2 regions of the Paenibacillus sp. FSL R5-0341 genome follow, and region 1 is predicted to be linked to the other one. Evidence: a T-box and tRNA genes for the amino acid it is inferred to sense, from the RefSeq annotation. Region 1 holds a T-box; the other holds one or more tRNA genes.
What was found. The T-box of region 1 lies ahead of MKX75_RS22960 (valine--tRNA ligase). A T-box ahead of a tRNA ligase gene usually reads a tRNA of that ligase, here a tRNA-Val.
Positions count from the first base shown of each region.

Region 1 (3,431 bases):
TCAGATCAAGCAGTCTCAGAGCCTACTGCTCAATCATCTAATGAGTTAGCAGCACCAGATGTACCGGACGCACCGGACGTATGGCGCTTCGAATCCGCGAGATCTGTACCTCAGCAGGAGAATCAGGCAGTTGCCGATGTTCCAGTTGAACCACAGGCGGAGAACTGGCAGGGGGTATTCGCTTCGTCCGAACCAGGCAGCGCTGAGGAAGACCGACCGTCTTTTGAAGCGGCTGGGGTAGACGAGTTCGTGCAGAACGAAGCATTTGTTCCTGAACCTGTGGCTGAGACGGAAGACAAGCCGGAGCTGAAGGTTGCTTTTGGCAGCAAGAAAGAATCTGCACCACGGCAAGAGGAGGGCGTAGGTATCTCTTCCTTGTTATCCTCTGGCAGAGCAGCACGGGATGCTGAAGTGGAGCGAGGCGACGAGGTTCCTGCTGGTGTAGTACAGGAAGAAACGTATCCGGCTGATGATGTGGAATGGAAGAATTTGTTCTTGGGAACGATCGTGGACCAGACCCCATTCCGCAAGGTGAAACTGTGCATCGTTCAGCGCGAAGATACACTGGATGCCATTGCTGATCGATATCAATTAAGCACGAGGGAACTGCAGTTGTATAACCGATTATCTGAACAGGTTGTGGAAGAAGGTCAGATATTGTACATCCCTTAATCCGTAGTTAAAGCCTTCGTTACGACCCGTGATCCCCTTGAGGATTGCGGGTTTTTGCATGATTCGTCCTGAACCTGCATTCCAGCGCTCTTTATCCGCTGTTGTCAGGTTGACTATCGCGCACGAGCAAGGTATGATGTGTGTAGGTTTTTTGAAGAACAACGTGGAACGGGAGTAGTAGACAGTATGACCTTTCAGAGAGTGGAATTGCAACGCTGTGAGATTCCGCAGGAACCAACTGATCGAAGTCGCCCGGGAGTTGCCTGTTTGAATACAAGGGATGAATGAGATGTATCGTCATTTATTGCTGAGGTAGGATGGGCCGGTAGCAGCCGTTATCTGCTTGAAGTGTCACGTTATGTACAGAGGGTGAAGTCTATCTTGCTGTCGACGTGAAACAAAGGTGGTACCGCGAAAGCTAACCTTTCGTCCTTTGATGGATGAAAGGTTTTTTTGTTTTTTTTGGCGAAGATGATGAAGTAACGGAGGAATGACACATGTCTGAAGAAAAAAAATCAGCTGCAACAGAAATGCCGACCACTTACGATCCCAAGGCGGCAGAGGACAAATGGTACTCCACCTGGATGGAGCGCGGCTATTTCAAAGCCGGTCAACGTAAGGATGCCGAGCCGTATACAATTGTAATTCCACCCCCAAATGTGACCGGGATGCTGCACATCGGGCATGCGCTCGACTTTACACTGCAGGATATACTAATCCGCACGAAACGGATGCAGGGCTATGATGCGCTGTGGCTTCCGGGTTCCGACCATGCAGGTATTGCTACCCAAACCAAGGTAGAGCAGAAGCTGCGTGAAGAAGGTCTGACTCGTTATGATCTGGGACGCGAGAAGTTTTTGGAGAAGGTATGGGACTGGAAAGATCAGTATGCCACTACCATTCGTCAACAATGGGGCAAAATGGGACTGTCGCTTGACTACTCACGTGAACGTTTCACGCTGGATGAAGGTCTGTCCCAAGCGGTACGCAAAGTATTTGTTCAATTGTATGAAAAAGGCCTTATTTATCGAGGCAAACGTATCATTAACTGGGACCCGGTGAACCGGACAGCACTGTCCGACATTGAGGTTGAATATAAAGAGGTTCAGGGTCACTTGTACCATCTGCGTTATCCGCTTAAAGACGGAAGTGGCTACGTTACCGTGGCAACGACACGTCCTGAAACGATGCTGGGCGATACCGCGGTTGCTGTTCATCCGAAGGATGAGCGCTATGCAGATATGATTGGTAAAGTACTTGTACTGCCTATCATCGGACGTGAAATTCCAATTATCGCCGATGATTATGTGGATAAAGAGTTCGGAAGTGGTGCAGTTAAAATCACGCCTGCGCATGATCCGAATGACTTTGAAGTCGGCCTTCGTCATGATCTGCCTCAAATTACGGTAATGGATGAGAGCGGCACAATGAATGCAGAGGCCGGCAAGTATCAAGGGCTGGATCGCAGTGACTGCCGCAAGCAGATTGTTGCTGACTTGAAAGAACAGGGTGTATTGATCAACATCGAGGATCATACGCATCAGGTTGGACACAGTGAACGTACCGGAGCTGTTGTCGAGCCGTATCTGTCTACACAGTGGTTTGTTGAGATGAAGCCACTTGCGGAGAGAGCGATTCAGAAGCAACAGAGCGGCGAAGGGGTTAATTTTGTTCCAGACCGTTTCGAGAAAACGTATCTGAACTGGATCGAGAACGTTCGTGACTGGTGTATTTCCCGTCAACTGTGGTGGGGACATCGTATTCCTGCTTGGTATGATGAGGAAACGGGTGAAATCATCGTATCTGCTGAAGATCCGACGACGCTGCCAGAGAATGCTGGCCGCAAGTTGAGACAGGACGAAGACGTACTCGATACATGGTTCAGCTCTGGTTTATGGCCGTTCTCCACATTGGGCTGGCCGGAAGATACGGAAGACCTGCAACGTTATTATCCGACAAGTGTACTTGTGACAGGGTATGACATCATATATTTCTGGGTTGCACGTATGATTTTCACGGCATTGGAATTCACCGATGAGATTCCGTTCAAGGATGTGCTGATGCATGGTCTTGTTCGTGACGCAGATGGACGTAAAATGTCCAAATCACTGGGCAACGGTGTAGACCCGCTGGATGTTATTGAGAAATACGGCGCAGATGCAATGCGTTACATGATCTCAACCAGCAGCACGCCAGGTCAGGATCTGCGTTTCCGTTGGGAACGGGTGGAGCAGGCTCGTAACTTTGCCAACAAGATCTGGAATGCTTCGCGCTTTGCATTGATGAATCTGGAAGGATTCACCTATGAGGAACGTGACATTAGCGGAGAGCTTGGTACAGCCGATTATTGGATTTTGCACCGTCTGAACGAAACTTCCCGCGATATTACGCGTCTAATCGAAGCGTATGAATTTGGGGAAACGGGCCGTGTACTGTATAACTTTATCTGGGATGACCTGTGTGACTGGTATATTGAGTTTGCGAAACTGTCCTTCTATGGCGAAGATCCGGTTGCCAAGAAGAAGACACAATCCGTGCTGGCTTATGTGCTCGATCAGACCATGCGCCTGATTCATCCGTTCATGCCATACATCTCCGAAGAGATCTGGCAGCATCTGCCGCATGAAGGTGAGACGATTACGCTGGCATCTTGGCCGGTATACGATCCTGCTCTTGAGAACCCAGAGGCTGTTGCCGAGATGAACCTGCTCATGGATACCATCCGTGCAGTTCGGAACATTCGTGCAGAAGTGAACGTG
Region 1 is NZ_CP150241.1:5,111,343-5,114,773, reverse strand. Features, by position in the region: gene MKX75_RS22965 (LysM peptidoglycan-binding domain-containing protein) at 1-672, shown strand, start outside; T-box leader at 828-1,109, shown strand; gene MKX75_RS22960 (valine--tRNA ligase) at 1,170-3,431, shown strand, end outside.

Region 2 (3,431 bases), 680 kb from region 1:
CCCTTGATTTCAACCAATATTTTATCTTTGCTAATGTAGACAACCTCTAGCAATGTGCTTAACATCATTTTCTTCTTTTCTGTAGATGCATTTGTAAATATCTCCCCCCAAACTGGGAGATCATCTTTTAGAGCCTCCATCTCTGATATCTCCATTTTTTTGGAGGATAACAATTGCTCTATTCCCTTAATGTCTTCAGTAGTTTTCTGAATTTCGTTTTCTTTTTTCTCGATAAGACCATTGAGCATTTCTGGTTTGAATGCGCTCTTACCCATTATAGATTTTGGAACCTCAGCGTTTAATGTCACAAGCTCCTCGTAGTTCTCTTCCAGTAAATTTTGCATTGTTTTAATTTTTTCCTCTTCTTCATTAGAAACCTTCTTTTTTAATGATTCAATTTCTGATTGGAAATCTATTGTTCTGAGTTGACTTAAGTATACATCCACTCTTTCTAAGACTTGTCTCTCTACCTTCTTTGAAGAAAATGTTGCCTGTCCGTTACAATCCGTCTTTCCTTGCAATTTTCCACTACAACGGTAACTTTTATTCTGATTGTATCTGACTATTTCTCCATTAGCTGCTTTGTATTTATTTACAAATGTAGTCGTGGTCAATCTAGAATTACAACAACCGCATCTGGCTATTCCAGTTAAAAGTAAACTTCCTTTAGTGCTTATGGGAATGGAATTTTCATTTCTGTTTGGATTCTTAGGGTTCTTTTTATCCCTTATATTCTGCACACTATTCCAATCCTCTTCTGAAACTATCATTAATTCAGGGATTGGTTTTGAAAAGATATCGTCTCCTTCTTCTTTTCTGTATCTCATTACTCCTTTGTAAATTGGATTCTTAAGTATAACGTTTACAGTAGGAGCACCCCATTGTTTTGCTTTTCTTGTCGGAACATTTTTTTCGTTTAGAAGTTTAGCTATTCTTAATTGTCCGTAACCTTCTTTAAGCACTAGTCGAAATATTTCTTGTACGTTCTTTGACTCTTCTTCGTGCTTGCACAGTTTTTGCAGTGCTTTCCCTTTTTTATTTACATTACCGGAATCAACAATTTTATACCCGTAGGGAATACCTCCTCCCCTAAAAATACCATCTTCGACCATCTGTATATGTTTTTCGTTGACTCGTTCAGAGGTCTTCCTACTTTCATCGCTTGACTGCCAAAATCTTAAGTAGTTAACCATCCGATCGGTGTATGCTTCAATTTTTTGCTGACCTTCTATTACAGACCACATTTCTACCCCTTTGTTTACAAACCACTCAAGTACAAAGGGAGTCTCATCATCTTTTCTTCCAAGCCTATCAAACATAAATACCAACAAGACATCGAATAAACCATTCTCAGCATCCTCTTTAGCCTTTTGGATAACATCACGCTTCGAGGCAGGTACTTTAAAACCTGATACCCCTTTTTCGGTATATTCCTTAACTAGCTTCCATCCCTCTTGTTTCTCTACCATCTTCCTGCATGCTCGTTGTTGCATTGGAATATCGTTCCCGTCCATCGGACTTTTTGTGGACACTCGATATAGTGCCGCAACACGCTTTATTTGTCCCATTCCATCAACCACCATATCTTTTTTCTGTAATATTTTTATCGATAGACGTAACTACTTTCACTGCTTTATTTTATCCAAATTGTACCATTAAGTATATTTATTATCAACAAAAACCACCTACACATATTATTGGAGGTGGCGATAATATTATATAAAAAAGGCAACCCCTCTTGAGATATAACTCTCAAAAGAAGTTGCCTTTAATTTTACATATAGGACGAGTGGGGATCGAACCCACGACCCTTACCCTGTCAAGATAATGCTCTCCCGCTGAGCTATCGCCCTGTAATAATTAAGATGTATCCATAACGATCATACTACTATCTTTAGCTGAGCTAACAGATCATGATATATAATTGTTTCCCAATCAAGTAACAGTATCATATCAAGTAACCGTGTTCATTGTCAATCATTTATTTGGTTATAATTCACCCGAAATGGTGCACAATAAAGGAAAGATTCCCATTTATACAACGAGGTGAATTCCCTATGAGAAACTCAACAAAACGGTCAAAGTCCAATAAACATACATTTACCAAATGCTTCTTTCTCTTTGCTGGGCTTGTGATTCTCATTACAACCGTTACTGGTTGCGGCTTGGAGCGGGATGAACATACAGTACAATTTCAACAATTACACCAGCCCAATGAAAATGGTGATTCTCTGCCTGTCTGGCTAGACGTGTACTCCAAATCTGTGATTCAAGATGTATATTCTCCACGAGGGAGCAGTGAAGTCCTACCGTGAAGGTTAACAGGTGAATTACTCATCTTCATCCCACTTCCGTGAGTATGCTTTCTTGGTCACGTAATACAACAGAGCAATCATTCCCGCCGACATTAGCAATGTAATTACCATGATGCCTGCCATGCCCATCGCTAGTTCCTCCTCTCCCAATATGTTCCAGACTTAACTATACAGGAAAAGCATTTTTTTGTATAATTCAGTCTGATATGTCGCGCAAGAGCAGAAAGAAGGAATGGAATTGGCAGCTGAGATTAGTTATGTAACGACGGAAGAACAACTGGAGCAAGCCTTGGGGATTCGCCATCACGTTTTTGTGATCGAGCAACAGGTGCCTGCCGAGATTGAAATTGATCAATATGATGTCATCAGTCCTGATGTACATCATGTATTGTTAAGTACGGATGGGCAGGCTGTTGCCACGGGACGTCTGATCTATTACAGCAAGGATACGGCCAAAATGCAGCGGATCGCGGTGCTTGAGTCTCATCGTTCATTTGGTTATGGACGAGTGCTTCTGTTGGCCATGGAAGAGCGGGCACGTGAACTTGGCTTAACCTATTCTGTACTCGATGCACAATGTCAGGCTCAGAAATTCTATGAAAAACTGGGTTATGAAGTGATTTCGGAAGAACCTTTTTATGATGCAGATATTCTGCATGTTCGTATGAGAAAGAGCTTGTAAACCCTCGGCGTCGGCAGGTCTTTATCAGTATATGGTGCATACTTCCGACGAAATCGGATAGGCTAATCAGGTAAGCAGATTCCTATCTCGTCATATAAGGAGAGTGTGACATCATGGATCAAACGACACGCGAGAGTTTCACAGCCGTACAGAAAAATGGCGATGGTGACCTGACAGCATTTCAGACTTCAGCAGGACGTGTACTGGATTATCAGCAAGCACTTGCAGAAGTAAAGGCTGGCGCTATTGCCGGTGTGAATGTATTTAAAGGTAAGGATGGCGAAATGTACATTCGCGGTGATGCCGACGGTGACCCAACCAACAACCTGGACCAACTTCCCCATTTCTAAATAGATGCACAAGTCGTATGTGTGACACAGTAAGCGCCGATCCGGATATCCGGGTTGGCGTTTACTTATTATGACTAGTAGTCC
Region 2 is NZ_CP150241.1:4,433,215-4,436,645, forward strand. Features, by position in the region: gene MKX75_RS19855 (recombinase family protein) at 1-1,583, opposite strand, end outside; tRNA gene MKX75_RS19860 (tRNA-Val) at 1,782-1,853, opposite strand; gene MKX75_RS19865 (GNAT family N-acetyltransferase) at 2,554-2,997, shown strand; gene MKX75_RS19870 (DUF3892 domain-containing protein) at 3,111-3,347, shown strand; gene MKX75_RS19875 (hypothetical protein) at 3,422-3,431, opposite strand, start outside.
Region 2: it encodes a tRNA-Val, which carries the amino acid that the T-box ahead of MKX75_RS22960 (valine--tRNA ligase) is inferred to sense. The anticodon was not compared.